Regions from separate parts of the Blautia sp. HCP3S3_D9 genome, predicted to be linked through region 2. Evidence: riboswitches for the same ligand, from Rfam matches in the RefSeq annotation. Region 2 holds a riboswitch; the other holds the start of a gene.
What was found. A riboswitch is a leader RNA that binds a small molecule or an ion and turns the genes downstream of it on or off. The one in region 2 is predicted to bind cyclic di-GMP.

Region 1 (7,180 bases), on a different contig from region 2:
AATCAGGAACATTTTTGTGATGCTCATTCCCATTGCTATTAGGGGCGATTTTGATAAAAAGAAACTGCCCTCACAAGGAGAGCAGGTCAAATATTCAGTTTAATTAATTGAGTTTTCTCGATTATTCTGTAAATTTATGTGTTCCCCACCAATCAGGGATTAAATCTTTTAATTTAACCGTTTTCTGATTGTCAAGGTCGAGCAGAATTTCAATTTCTCCACTATCTTTATCTAATTGCATCATATATTCCCGGCATGCACCGCATGGAGAACCAACTCTGCCATCGGGCATCACTGCAACTACCTTATCTATCTGACTTTCACCATTCTTGTATGGGGATTTTTTGAAGGATTTAATTATGTTGTTATTTGCGACAAAATCAATAAGAGGTATCCTACCACAAATCAATGGTTAGATTATGGAGCTGCTATTTGCGCAATCGTATGTATACTATTTCACCCATTTAGCACTTCTTTTTGGGGAATTGTAGAAATAATTACCACATTCATTGCAATATACGGAATGTTAATAGTAAAAAAGAAAACAGGTAACGCTTGGGGCTGCGTATTTGCTTTTTGCTTTATCTGGAACGCTTTTTGATTGATAGAGGTTGAAATGAACCTTTGGCTGAAATTCTGCGTATGTATATAATGACTGATCAAAAATCTTGACGAAATCTTGACGTTTTTCTTGACCACTTTCTTGACTTTTGTTTTGTAAACTTGGGTCATCAAAGGAGGTAACACACTATGAACTATATTTTGCAAACAAACAGCCTGACAAAAAAGTATAAAAACTTTCAGGCTCTGAACGGTCTTACCATGAACGTTCCCAAAGGCTCTATCTATGGCTTCGTGGGAAAGAACGGCGCTGGTAAGACAACCCTGATCCGACTGATCTGCGGATTGCAGGAGCCGACTTCTGGCGATTTCACGCTGTATGGCATCCGCAATGACAGCAAGGATATTATCAAATCCCGTCGCCGCATGGGTGCCGTGGTGGAAACACCGTCCATCTACATGGATATGACTGCGGAAGAAAATCTGAAGCAGCAGTATCTGATTCTCGGTCTGCCGTCCTATGAGGGTATTCCTGAACTTCTGAAGCTGGTGGGCTTGGAGAACACCGGAAAGAAAAAAGCAAAGAACTTTTCCCTGGGCATGAAGCAGCGTCTGGGTATCGCCATCGCATTGACCGGTGATCCTGACTTCCTTGTTCTGGACGAACCTGTAAACGGTCTTGATCCGCAGGGCATCGTGGAAATGCGTGAGTTGATTTTGAAGCTGAACCGTGAAAGACAGATCACTGTTCTGATTTCCAGTCACATTCTGGATGAGCTTTCCCGTCTGGCTACTCATTACGGTATCATCGACAACGGCCGCATGGTAAAGGAATTGAGCGCAGAGGAGTTGGACGCAGCCTGCCGCAAATGCGTCCGCATGGAAGTGACCGACACCGCAGCTCTGGCTCGTGTTCTGGATTCCATGAATCTGGAATATAAGATCATTTCCGCAACAACCGCCGATGTATTCGCAAAAATCAACGTAACCCAACTGACCGTTGCACTGGCAAAAGAAAACTGCGAAGTGCTTTCCATGCAGGAAAAGGACGAAAGTCTGGAGAGCTACTATATCTCCCTTGTGGGAGGTGGCAGCAATGCGTAAGTTGATTACAGCAAACTTTCATCGTTTCAGTAAAGATCGGTTTTCATGGTGCGTTCTGGGAATCGTCGTGATTCTATCTCTTGGAAATGTATTCAATAGCGTTGGTTCTTTTGAGACAATGGCGGCCAGTGGTTATGCCGTGAGTCTGGACGAATACTATTTCAATCAGGCACCGCTCATCGGAGCATTTCTTGCCTTACTGATTAGTATGTTCTTGGGGACTGAGTTTTCCGAAGGAACCATTCGCAACAAATTATGTATCGGACATAAGCGAGATGAGATATTCTTATCTAATTTTATTTCCTGTGCATTTGCGTCAATCGTTCTAACTGTGGTGTGGCTACTGAGCAGTGGGCTACTTTTTGGATTGATTGGGCCATTAGAGATGGAGGTATCTAAATTTATTGGCTGCATTTTTGTAGCAGTTGGCTTTGCTGTCTCTTTTGCGGCTCTCTATACCGTGATAGGCAGTCTTTCTTCCAATAAGGCAATGACCATCATCTACACATTTGCGGTATTTATCATTCTTGTAATGGCTGCTTCCGCTTTATATGACCGACTGAGTGAGCCAGAGATGCACACGGGAATGACGATTGTAGGTAATCAGTTTGTGGAAATGGAACCGACACCGAATCCGTTGTATCTGTCCGGTGCGACTCGCACTGTATGTGAAGTGGCTTTGGAATTACTTCCTACTGGACAGGCACTTCTGCTGAGTGATGTTGCCATTGAGTATCCTGTCCGTGCGATTTCTTTGAGTGTTGTATTTACTGCTGTGACATTGCTTGTGGGCAGTATGCTGTTCCGCAGGAAAGATATTAAGTGAGGTGGCAGCTATGAGAAAACTATTATCTGCCAACTTCTCACGACTTTGGAGAAGCAAAATCTTTTGGGTATTGGAAGCTCTCTCTGCTATTGCAGGTGCAGTATTCTACATTCTGGCAATTATCAACACGAAGAATATCGGAGAAAACTGGTATCTTGCCAGCGGTAACTACTATTTCTTTATCGGATTGGTTATTGTAGGGGCTATCATGGCGGTGTTCAGCGCTTTTTATATTGGTTCGGAATACGATCAAGGGACGATTCGCAATAAATTGAATGTTGGATGTACCCGAAACAGTATTTATTTGACGAACTTGATCGTCGTAGTCACATCCAGTGTCCTGTTTACGATTACGCATATTGCGGCATCTGTTGTTGTTGGCTTACCATTCCTTGGTGGATTGATGTGGGAGGCACTTGCTCCTGTGGGATGGCGTATTCCCACTGCAATAGTCATGCTCCTGTGTTATTCCGCTGTTTTCACATTCATTGCTATGCAGGACAGCAATAAATCCCGAAGTTTGATCATTAGTTTTGTGTTCGCTCTGGTAATTATTATTGGGGGCTTGTACGTCTACAGTGCTTTGCAGGAACCGGAGTTCACTACTCGTATGATTATGCAGGAGGATGGCAGCTATTTGCGTCAGGAAGGCATTCCCAATAGCAATTATATTCGAGGGACTGTTCGAACAGTGTACACTTTTGTAGAAGCCTGTATTCCATCTACGCAAGGCTTGAATATCGCCCGTTCGGAAGGTGTATTTAGTCCGCTGGCGATAATTTGTCAGTTATGTGTATCTATTGTGACCACTGCCGCAGGCGTATCACTATTCAAGAAAAAAGATATAAAATAAGAGGACTGTTATGGAACATCTGCTGTTAATCATCATCGGAATATTGCTTCTGATTATCTTTGTGCTTGTTGCAAAGGTCTATTTCCTGCGCAAATCGGCACAGGAGATTGCAGAAGCGTTCCGTGACCGATTGACAGTAGACACCAATACTCTCATTGATATTTCCACCCGTGACCCGTATATGCGAAAGTTGGCGGCAGACATCAATGTGCAGCTTCGTCTGCTCCGCAAGGAACGCCATCGTTACCAACAGGGCGATTTGGAACTGAAAGAAGCTGTCACAAATATTTCCCATGACCTGAGAACCCCGCTGACCGCAATTAACGGTTATCTTGACCTGTTGGAGCGTGAGGAAAAGAGCGAGAATGTTCAGCGTTATCTTTCCCAAATTAAAAACAGAACCGAGGTTTTGAAGAATTTGACCGAAGAATTGTTCCGATACAGTGTGGTCACATCTTCGCAGGATCTGAAATTGGAACACATGGATGTTGTCCGGGCGCTGGAGGAAAGTCTGCTATCTTTCTATGCGGTTATGCAAGAGAAAGGCATCCAACCGGAAATCAAATTGCCAGAAGAACCAGTTTTCCGTGAACTGGATACAGGTGCAATCAACCGAATTTTCTCTAACATCATCAGCAATGCGCTGAAATACTCTGATGGCGATTTGTCTGTAGTCATGGATAAGAATGGTTGCGTTACATTCAGCAATACGGCGCACAACCTAAATGCTGTAACTGTCGGCAGATTATTTGACCGATTCTATACAGTAGAATCCAGCCGTAATTCAACGGGCCTGGGATTGTCTATTGCCAAGCTACTGATCGAGCGCATGGGTGGAACAATTTCTGCACAATATGCGGAACATAAATTGAATATTGTTATCAAGATGTAATGTTGTATGAGGAAGTCCGTAGTTGATGCGAAGGCATCGCTATGGGCTTCTTTTTTGCGAAAATATATATAAAATGACCGTACAGCAAAAATATTTTTTCTGAAAATATTGTTACAAGGTCATTATGACTGCGTGGCAAATCGACAGTTGGACAAAATGACCTTAGAATAAAAGTATCAAACAGACTGGAGGTGATCGGAGCGATGGGCGTAAGTGAATTGAATTACGTGCAAATCGGACTACGTATAAGAGAAGCTCGTAACGCAAAAGGATGGCCGCAAGCAGAACTTGCATTTCGTGCTGGGCTGAATAGTGCTTATGTGAGCCACATAGAGACAGGAAAGACCAAGCTGGCTCTACCGACTATCGTAAAGATTGCTAATGCTTTGTCTGTTTCTACGGATGAGCTGTTATGTGACAGCTTAGTGCAAACACAGCACGTTTATGATAAGAAAATTGCGGAAGAACTGAAAGACTGTGATAATATCGAGCTTCAGGCGTTCCTGGAGATTATTCAGTCTACCAAAAAGGTTCTACGCAAAAACCGTGCGACCACAACTTAATAATGACCGAGAGTTAGGGCAAAACTGGTGAAAGCCAGTGACGCAAAGCTATAGGGCCTGTAAAATGGCAGCCAGTTGCAAAGCTTTTGGATACCCAGCTGTCAGGCCATTTCGTGTCTGGCAGCTTTGTGCATTTTGGGGGAAAGGAGAAATTTCAATGTTAAATAAGCTCAAAAGATTCATAGGTAGTAACGAGCCTGTTCAGCATAAGTCTGAAGAAATCGAACAACAACAATACATACAATATGCTCAGGAATTGGAACAGTCTTTAAGCAGACTAGAAGCAGGTGTTCACGAAAGTGATGACCCGTCATGGATCATGCAGAGCGTTATGAAAACAGCTCTTGATTTCTATAAGGGTGACTGGATTGGCTTTCTTGAAGTCGATCTGGAATTGGGATTGTGGACTCCTACCCACTGGTATAATCCAAGCCCAAACGACAAAACGCTTGATCTCTTACAAGAATTTGAATCAGCTGAGTTTCTTCATAGATGGGTTACTGCTATGCACGACAATACAGCGATTGTTGTGCCGGATATGGAAGAAGTACGAGAGCAGTTCCCAGGTGAGTATGCAGTGTATCAAAGGTTAATGGCAAAATCCGTTTTGGCGGTTCCTGTGAAACCTCGCCCAATGGGATTCTTGGTTATCAGAAATCCGCAGAGATACCTGACCAGAAGCAGTATGCTTCAGCTGCTTGCCTTTGTGGTTCTGGCTTGCGTAAACGAGCAAAAGCTGATGCAAAGCATGAAGATGTCGTTCTCTCCTGAAAACATCGAAAACGATGCTGACATCATCATTAACCTGTTTGGAGATCTGGAAATCTATACCTCCAGTGGTGTTCTTCGTGAAGGTGATTTGAAATCTCCTAAGTGTTGTCGTCTGCTGGCATATATGCTTTTGAATAAGAAAGTCACGATACCGGCTATGGAGATTGCTGAAGCAATCTGGCCTGAGGAAGCAGCAGAATCTGATAATCCGGGAAAGAACCTAAGAGCTTTGGTATTCCGTTTGCGTCAGGCGTTTGCATTGGTTTCTCCTCATCAGTTGATTGAAACAACCACCAATGGATACCGTTTCAATCCAGACCTTCATATTATGACAGACCTTCAGCTATTCGATAAATACTGGAACATGGCGCAGCAAACAGGTTCTACATCTACAAGAGTAGAAATTTTGAAGCAAGCTGTTGATCTGTATAAGGGCAAGGTGCTTGCAAGCGCTGAATCTGAGCATTGGATTATGCTGACAGCATCTCATTACGATCTGAGATATACTGGTGTGGTCAACGAACTTCTGAAAACTCTTGAAGATGCCAAGGACTATCAGAATCTTCATAAGTATGCGGCACAGTCGCTGGCTGTTGCTCCTGGCAATGTAAAAGCGCATTACTGGCTGATTGTTGCCATGTTTAATCTGGGTGCAGACGAAATGGCAGATACTCAGTTGGAAGCGGCTAAACGAGCATTGACCGATGAGGAATATTACGAATTGGTTGAAGCGTTGAAAAAAGCTAAGATTACAGAGCCTTCCAACCTGTTTCGTAACGAAAAACTGTCCATATAACAACCATATAACACCTGTGTGACAATCATAAAACACGATTTTCGCCATATAACAACCATATAACGCTGTCAGAATTCTCATGTAACGGGAACCCCCGTGATTATAACAACTGTATAACAATCTAAAATATCCATAGAACCTCGGTAGAGTATGGTTTCCGGGCAAAAGCAAATTTGCCTTAGAAACATAGCTTACGGAGGTTCTTATTTTGTGTCCGCATAACCATCAGGGAGCGGTCGCTTTTGCAGATAGCAAAGGCGGCTGCTCCCTTTTTCTTTTTTTATCTGAACATTGTCGTTCGCCCCCTCCGAGCTTGGAATTTCGATTTTTCAAATTTCAAGATTTCGGAGGAAAAACAATGTTTTACGATCAGAAAGACAGTGGCATGAGAATTGCCGAGTTAAGAAAACAAAAAGGGCTGACGCAAGAGCAGCTGGCAGAACAACTTAATATCAGCACAAGTAACCTTGGAAAGCTCGAAAGAGGGCTCCAGGGTTTATCAATCGATCTGCTGATTGAGATAGGAATCTTTTTCGGAGTGGGTACTGACTACATACTATTGGGTTGCTCAATTCAACCGACAACACCAGAAGAAGATATAGATTCGATGATTAGACAACTGATTCGCTTAAAGCAAAAAATTTAACCCACCGTAGCACGGCGGGTAATCCGCCGTGAGAGGTCATAAAAAGCTGAGTTTAGAAAAGGTACAATTTAAGTGCAATCAAGGTTGCCCCTGGTTGTGTTGTTCCTTGCTACGAAAATAAAACTCGTATCCAAGAACTGAACCTTGACAACAAATGTTTTCAACAAT
Region 2 (7,180 bases):
GGAGGTAGATCTGTCATCTCTGTACAGTGCATTGGATCAGCTGATGGCAGATGACTATGAAGTAGAAGAACGTATGATGCTTGAGGGCAGAGTATACCGTGGTAAAGAGCTGATCGGAAAGGATATCGCACTGAATGATATCGTGATCGGCAGGGATGGACATCTACGCGTTGTGCGTTTTAAGAACTATGTAAATGATGTTTATCTGAATTCTTATAACGCAGATGGAATCATTATCTCCACACCTACCGGTTCTACCGGATACAGCCTTTCCGCAGGCGGACCGATCGTATCGCCTAATGCGGCAATGACGATCATGACTCCGATCGCACCTCATACACTGAATACAAGAAGCATTATTTTTCCGGCACAGGATGTAATCACTGTAGAGATAGGAAAAGGAAGACACTGTGACTGCGAAAAAGGAATCGCATCTTTTGACGGAGATACATTTATTCCCATGGTTACCGGTGACTGCATACAGATCCGGATGGCAGATGTAAAGACAAAGATCCTGAAGCTGAACCATTTAAGCTTCGTGGAAGTGTTGCGCCGGAAGATGAGAGACAGCTGATCAGCAGGAGGGAATAGAGTGAAAGTTGCGAGACATGAAAAGATTATTGAACTGATCCATCAGTATGATATTGATACACAGGAAGAACTGGCATCCAGACTCAATGAGGCAGGATTTAAAGTGACACAGGCAACTGTTTCCAGAGATATCCGTGCCCTTAAGCTGACAAAAGTGGCAGGAAAGGACGGAAAGTCCCGCTATGCCATCATAAACAATGAATCAGGCAGTCTTGGAGCGAAATATACCAGAGTACTGGAAGATACCCTGCTTTCTATTGATGTGGGACAGAATATCATTGTGATCAAGACCGTTTCCGGAATGGCAATGGGTGTGGCAGCAGCGCTGGACGCTCTGAAATGGCCGGAGATACTGGGATGCATTGCAGGTGACGACACCATCATGTGCGCTGCAAAGAACGCAGACATGGCACTGGGAGCAGCTGAGAAATTGAGAAGTTTTGTAAGATTAAACCAGTAACAGTAAATATTACTGCTCAATTCGTGGACAATAACAAGCGTATTGTTCATGAACCGAGCAGTATTTTTGACAAATAAGTTGCGGAGCAACTATTTAACCGAATAAACTGCGTAGTAGTTATTCGATTATGAGCAAGTAGCCAAGTGGATGTTTTTATCCGCTTAACTTATGACATATTAATGGAGGCAATAAATGTTAGCTCATCTGCACGTAAAGAATCTTGCACTGATAGAAGAAATAGAAGTAGAATTTGGCCCTGGACTGAATATCCTGACCGGTGAGACCGGTGCTGGTAAATCCATCCTGTTAGGATCCATGCAGCTGATCCTGGGAGCTAAGACTTCTAAGAATATGATAAGAGAAAACGCACCCTACGCACTGGTAGAACTGCTTTTTCAGATAGAGAACGAGAAAGCTATGGAAGCCCTGAAAGAACTGGATATTTATCCAGAAGATGGACAGGTGCTTCTTTCCAGAAAGATCATGGACGGAAAAAGCATCAATAAGATCAACGGTGAGACAAGCACAGTCGGCCAGATGAAGGCCGCCGCAGCCTGCCTGCTGGATATCCATGGACAGCATGAACACCAGTCTCTTCTGTATCAGGACAAGCAGCTTGCAATTCTGGATGCATATGGCAAGGAGAACATTCTTCCTGCAAAGGAGAATGTATCTCTGGCATACAAAGAATACAGCAAATGCAAAACAGAGCTCAATTCCATGAACATGGACGAGGAACAACGAAACCGCGAACTTGCGTTTCTGGAATTTGAGATCAAAGAAATTGAGAAAGCAAATCTGCAGCCTGGAGAAGACGAGGAACTGGAAGCTCAGTACAGAAAAATGAGCAATGCCAAACTCATCGTAGATTCCCTGCAGTTAGTACATAATCTCACAGGCTATGACAGTAAAGAAGGAGCTGGAGAAACCGTGGGAGAAGCAATAAAAGAGTTCTCCCACGTAACCCAGTATGATCCGGAACTGGAGCCTCTGTCAGAGACACTTACTTCTGTGGACGGTCTGCTGAATGATTTTAACAGAGAATTGTCAGCTTATCTGGATGATATGACTTTTGATGAGAGCGAGTTCTATGAGACAGAGCGACGTCTGGATCTGATCAATGGACTGAAAGCGAAGTATGGACGTACCATTGAGGACATTTTCTCCTACCGTAAACTTCAGGAAGAAAAACTGGAAAAATTACGTAAATATGAGGAGAATTTACAGGAATTAAAAGATCATCTCAAAGAACTGGAAGAAATTCTCAGAGAAAGATCGGATGATTTATCACAGATCCGCAAAGAATACAGTAAACAGCTGGAACAAAAGATCATTCAGGGACTGAAAGATCTAAACTTCCTAGATGTAAACTTTGCCATTGATTTCCAGAAAAAGAAAAATTATACAGACAACGGAAATGATGATATCCAGTATCTCATTTCAACAAACCCGGGTGAGAGCCTGAAACCGTTAGGCCAGATTGTATCCGGCGGTGAGCTTTCACGTATTATGCTTGCACTGAAAGCAATCCTTGCAGACAGAGACCAGATCGAGACATTGATCTTCGATGAGATCGACACTGGTATCAGTGGAAGAACTGCACAGAAAGTATCCGAGAAAATGGCAGTGATCGGCCAGCATCATCAGGTGCTTTGCATTACTCATCTCCCTCAGATCGCAGCTATGGCAGACAGTCATTTCGAAATTGAAAAGCACCTGCAGGGAACCGAAACCATCACCCAGATTCATGTACTTGAGGAAAATGATTCCATCCGTGAGCTGGCAAGACTGCTGGGTGGTGCAGAAATCACACCTGCTGTTCTCGAGAACGCAAAAGAGATGAAAGAATTGGCACAGAAACAAAAAAATACAAGACTCAAATAAAAAATAGACCACATACTAAGAGAGGATAATCTTATTGCAGATTGTTCTCTCTTATTTTTTTACCGAAAGGATGTGCGTGAATGAACAGAAGAAAAAAATATAGATTTTTTGTAATATGCTGTCTTGCACTGGATCTGCTGGTGATGCTTCTGTTAGGGTACCAGTATCTGGACAGAAAAATTCCGGATGAAATCCAGATATCCAGAGACAGTGGAGAAAATGCGGAAGATGTAACAGAGGTACTTTCCACACCTTTGGTTACATTCGAAGAAGCAGTCACAGTTTCGCAGGACGGAGGTTATATTCTGCCCTGTAAACTGCTTGGCTATATTCCATTCAAAGATATAAAAGTAACACCCGTAGATGACCAGGAAGTCTATGTCAGCGGAAGCACTATTGGAATCTACATGGAAACAGAGGGAGTTCTTGTCATCGACACTGGAGAAATTCAGGACCAGAACGGCGAAACAAAGGAACCCGCAAAGAATATCATCAGGCAGGGAGATTACATTGTTTCATTTAATGGACAGAAAATCTCTACGAAGAAAGAACTGATCAGTGATATCGCAGAACTGGACGGAACAGCAGTTACATTAGAAGTAAGCCGTGAGGGCGAAAGCATCCCTGTGTCCGTAACTCCTGTGAAAGATACGAAAGGAGATTATAAACTGGGAATCTGGGTAAGGGACGACACCCAGGGAATCGGAACTCTTACTTACGTAGACCAGAATGGTAATTATGGAGCTCTTGGCCATGGTATCAGCGATATTGACACTACACAGCTTCTGAATATCCGAAACGGTGCTCTCTACAAAGCCCAGATTCTTGCAATCAATAAAGGAAGCAAAGGCAACCCCGGTGAACTTGCAGGTTTCATCCGTTACGATGATCGCAATATCCTTGGAACTATAGAAACGAATACTAAAAACGGAATATATGGTCAGTTTACTAAAACCGCAGACGATGGAATCACTTTAAAAAAGATGCCGATCGCACATAAGCAGGAAGTAAGAACCGGACCTGCTACAATTCTCTGCAGTGTAGATGGACAGGTAAAAGAATATGATGCAGAAATCAAAAGAATTGATCTAAATCATGAAGACACAAATAAAAGCTTTGTGATACAGGTGACGGATGAAGAATTGTTAAATGTAACGGGAGGCGTGGTACAAGGAATGTCGGGTTCACCTTTGTGCCAGAATGGTAAAATAATTGGCGCAGTAACCCACGTATTCGTGCAGGACTCCACCAGCGGTTATGGAATATTTATAGAAAATATGCTTGAAAACACCAGAAAAGTGACGTAGGGGTATTATATAGTACTGCATTCTTATTTATCATGAACAGAGAGCAGAAAAAACTCCGCAGGCTGTGGTTTGCAGTAATAAAACCCCTGTTTTTGCGTTGTTTTAAAATCTTACAGAGATCCTTGTTATCGATGATTCCGAGATGAACAGACATCTGCTCAGGGATGTACTTGGAGATGATCCTGAACGGAGAATGTGGAACGTTTAATCCGTTGCTTTTGGACAATCTTGTGAAAATCAAAGATAAAATCCGCAAAGAGATTTATGAAACAGCTTAAAATAACTTAAAAAGTTTTGACATTTGAGTGACTGCGTGCTACTATAATGGCATATATGTGGATGAAATCAGGATAGATTTTAAGTTATCATGTCTGTAAAAGGACATGATAACTTCTGAATAACAAAAATAATATGGCAAAACAATCGAAAGGTTGCGACGCAAAGCTACAGGGCCTGTAAAATGGCAGCCAGCTGCAGGGTGTTGATCAAAAGTATTGTTATTGTTATAACAATACTTTTTTCACGTTCATAAAAAGCTGCAGTGTAGCAGAAAAATTCAGTATCAGAACAATTTATAATAATGAAAGCAGAAAAGTGGGCATTTTTGTTTTTGTTAAAAGGTTATTTGAAACGAAAAGGCGGCATTTTATGAATACAGTAATGACAATGGACGAAGCGCATGAGAGCATGCGACAGATGAGACAGGTTTTTGATGTTGTCCGTCTGCTTGAAGCAGAAACTGTACAGAAGATTAATGAAAATAAGAAACATCCGGAGGGCGTTGATCCGTGCTTTGCTTTCTGGAGAAAGAGTCATCCCTGCGAGAATTGTGTATCATTCAAAGCATTAGAAGCAAAAAGCAAGAAAGTAAAAATGGAATTTATTGATTCTGTTTTATATCAGGTAGTTGCAAAGTATGTAGAGATTGATGGAAAAGCATATGTCATGGAAATGATAAATTGTCTGGACGATGACGTGATGCTTGACTCAGAGGGACGTGACAGGCTTCTTCGAAAACTCAGTGGTTATGACGATGAACTGTATATTGATGCATTGACAGGAATTTCCAACAGAAGATACTTTGAGGATCAGATCAGAAAGATGAAGGCATCAGCCGGAGTTGCAATGATCGATCTGGATGATTTTAAGATTTATAATGATACATTTGGACACAGAGTCGGAGATGTAGTTCTGAAAACAGCTGCAAAAGTGATCAGAGAGGGAATCCGTAAATCAGATATTATCATCCGTTACGGAGGAGATGAATTCCTTCTTGTAATGCCCGATATTTCAGCAGAAGTCTTTGCAGAAAAACTGAAGCAAATCCGTAAAAATATCAGCGAAGCAAAAGTACCGGGATATTCCCAGATTCATCTGACAGTCAGCATTGGCGGAACTCTTTCATCCGGAGATACAGTGGAAGATGCGATTATCAGAGCAGATCAGTATATGTATCAGGCAAAATTAAGGAAGAATATGGTTGTTACTCCTGATGTAGTTTCTGACGGAAATCTGGAAGAACATGAAAGCAGCAGATTCAGACAGAAGATACTGATCATTGATGATTCAGAATTTAACCGCGCGATCCTGGCAGAAGTACTGGGAGGCGAATTCGATATTCTGGAGGCAGAGAACGGAAAAGAAGGACTGGAGGTTCTGGAACAGTATGAAAGAGATATTTCCCTTGTACTGCTTGACATTATCATGCCTGTAATGGATGGCTTTGAAGTGCTTGGGGAAATGGTAAACAGAAACTGGATCGATGATATTCCGGTGATCATGATATCCAGTGAAGACTCAGAAAATCTCATCTGCCGGGCATATGAGATGGGTGTGTCCGATTATATCAACAGACCATTTGATACACAGGTAGTATACAGAAGAGTATACAATACCATCAAATTATATGCAAAACAGCGAAGACTGATCCAGCTTGTGACAGATCAGGTTTATGAGAAATAGAAGAACAGCCAGATTATGATCGGTATCCTCAGCCAGATCATGGGCTACAGAAACGGTGAAATCGGACAGCATATTTTAAGGATCAATCGGATCACAGACATTCTGCTTGATGAACTGGCAAGAAAAACGGACAGGTACGATCTTTCCTGGTCAAGACGGTCAGTGATCATTACTGCATCCGCTCTTCATGATATCGGCAAGATCGGGATCAGTGGGACAATCCTGAACAAACCCGAAAGTCTGACTGCTGAGGAACAGCAGATCATAAGAGCGCATACCCTGATCGGTGCTGCACTGCTGAAGAATCTGGAACTGTATCAGAATGAAGAACTGGTAAAGACAGCCTATGAGATCTGCAGATGGCATCATGAGAGATACGATAGAAATGGATATCCGGATGGTCTGAAAGGTGAAGAAATCCCAATTGCAGCCCAGGTGGTATCTCTGGCAGATGCGTACGACATCCTTGTCAGCAAGAGGGCATACAAAGAAGCAATCCCTCACAGAGAGGCTATCAAAAAGATCCTTGAAGGAGAAAGTGGTATATTTAATCCTGTTTTGCTGGAATGTCTTGTAAATGCACAGGGCAGGATCCAGAGGGAACTTGGGAGCCAGATCATCAGTGACATGAAATTCGATTGCTGTCCAAGAATATCCAATTTTGTAGAAAAATGAAAATGAACAGAAAACAAGGTCAAAAACGGTCGACAGAAAATAGGACTAAATCCCCTGTTCCGGCTTGATTTCTCCCGTATCATTCCTCTATAATATGTAATGTGCCGAAAAAAGAAAACATATTTGTAGAAGAATCAGGGAGGAGATGGCCTCATGGAAAAATTAAATGTGGCAGTTGCGGATGATAATGAGAGAATGGTGGAAGTACTTGGTCAGATCATAGAGGAAGATAAAGACCTTGAACTGGTTGGAAAAGCACATAACGGAGAAGAAATCTGTAATATTATTCGTGAAAAGGAAC

Region 1: another riboswitch for cyclic di-GMP. It lies ahead of ACTNES_RS11625 (AfsR/SARP family transcriptional regulator); the one in region 2 lies ahead of ACTNES_RS09455 (diguanylate cyclase).

What each region holds. Positions count from the first base shown of each region.
Region 1 covers NZ_JBQHWS010000055.1:894-8,073, reverse strand. The annotation lists gene ACTNES_RS11655 (cytidine deaminase) at 122-292, opposite strand; gene ACTNES_RS11650 (ATP-binding cassette domain-containing protein) at 751-1,665, shown strand; gene ACTNES_RS11645 (ABC transporter permease) at 1,658-2,491, shown strand; gene ACTNES_RS11640 (ABC transporter permease subunit) at 2,502-3,344, shown strand; gene ACTNES_RS11635 (sensor histidine kinase) at 3,355-4,236, shown strand; gene ACTNES_RS11630 (helix-turn-helix domain-containing protein) at 4,464-4,799, shown strand; cyclic di-GMP riboswitch class I at 4,807-4,882, shown strand; gene ACTNES_RS11625 (AfsR/SARP family transcriptional regulator) at 4,957-6,366, shown strand; gene ACTNES_RS11620 (helix-turn-helix domain-containing protein) at 6,725-7,012, shown strand.
Region 2 covers NZ_JBQHWS010000039.1:252-7,431, forward strand. The annotation lists partial or broken gene ACTNES_RS09435 (NAD(+)/NADH kinase) at 1-574, shown strand, start outside; gene argR (arginine repressor) at 593-1,051, shown strand; gene recN (DNA repair protein RecN) at 1,244-2,935, shown strand; gene spoIVB (SpoIVB peptidase) at 3,016-4,242, shown strand; cyclic di-GMP riboswitch class I at 4,646-4,721, shown strand; gene ACTNES_RS09455 (diguanylate cyclase) at 4,891-6,204, shown strand; gene ACTNES_RS09460 (HD-GYP domain-containing protein) at 6,220-6,879, shown strand; gene spo0A (sporulation transcription factor Spo0A) at 7,033-7,180, shown strand, end outside.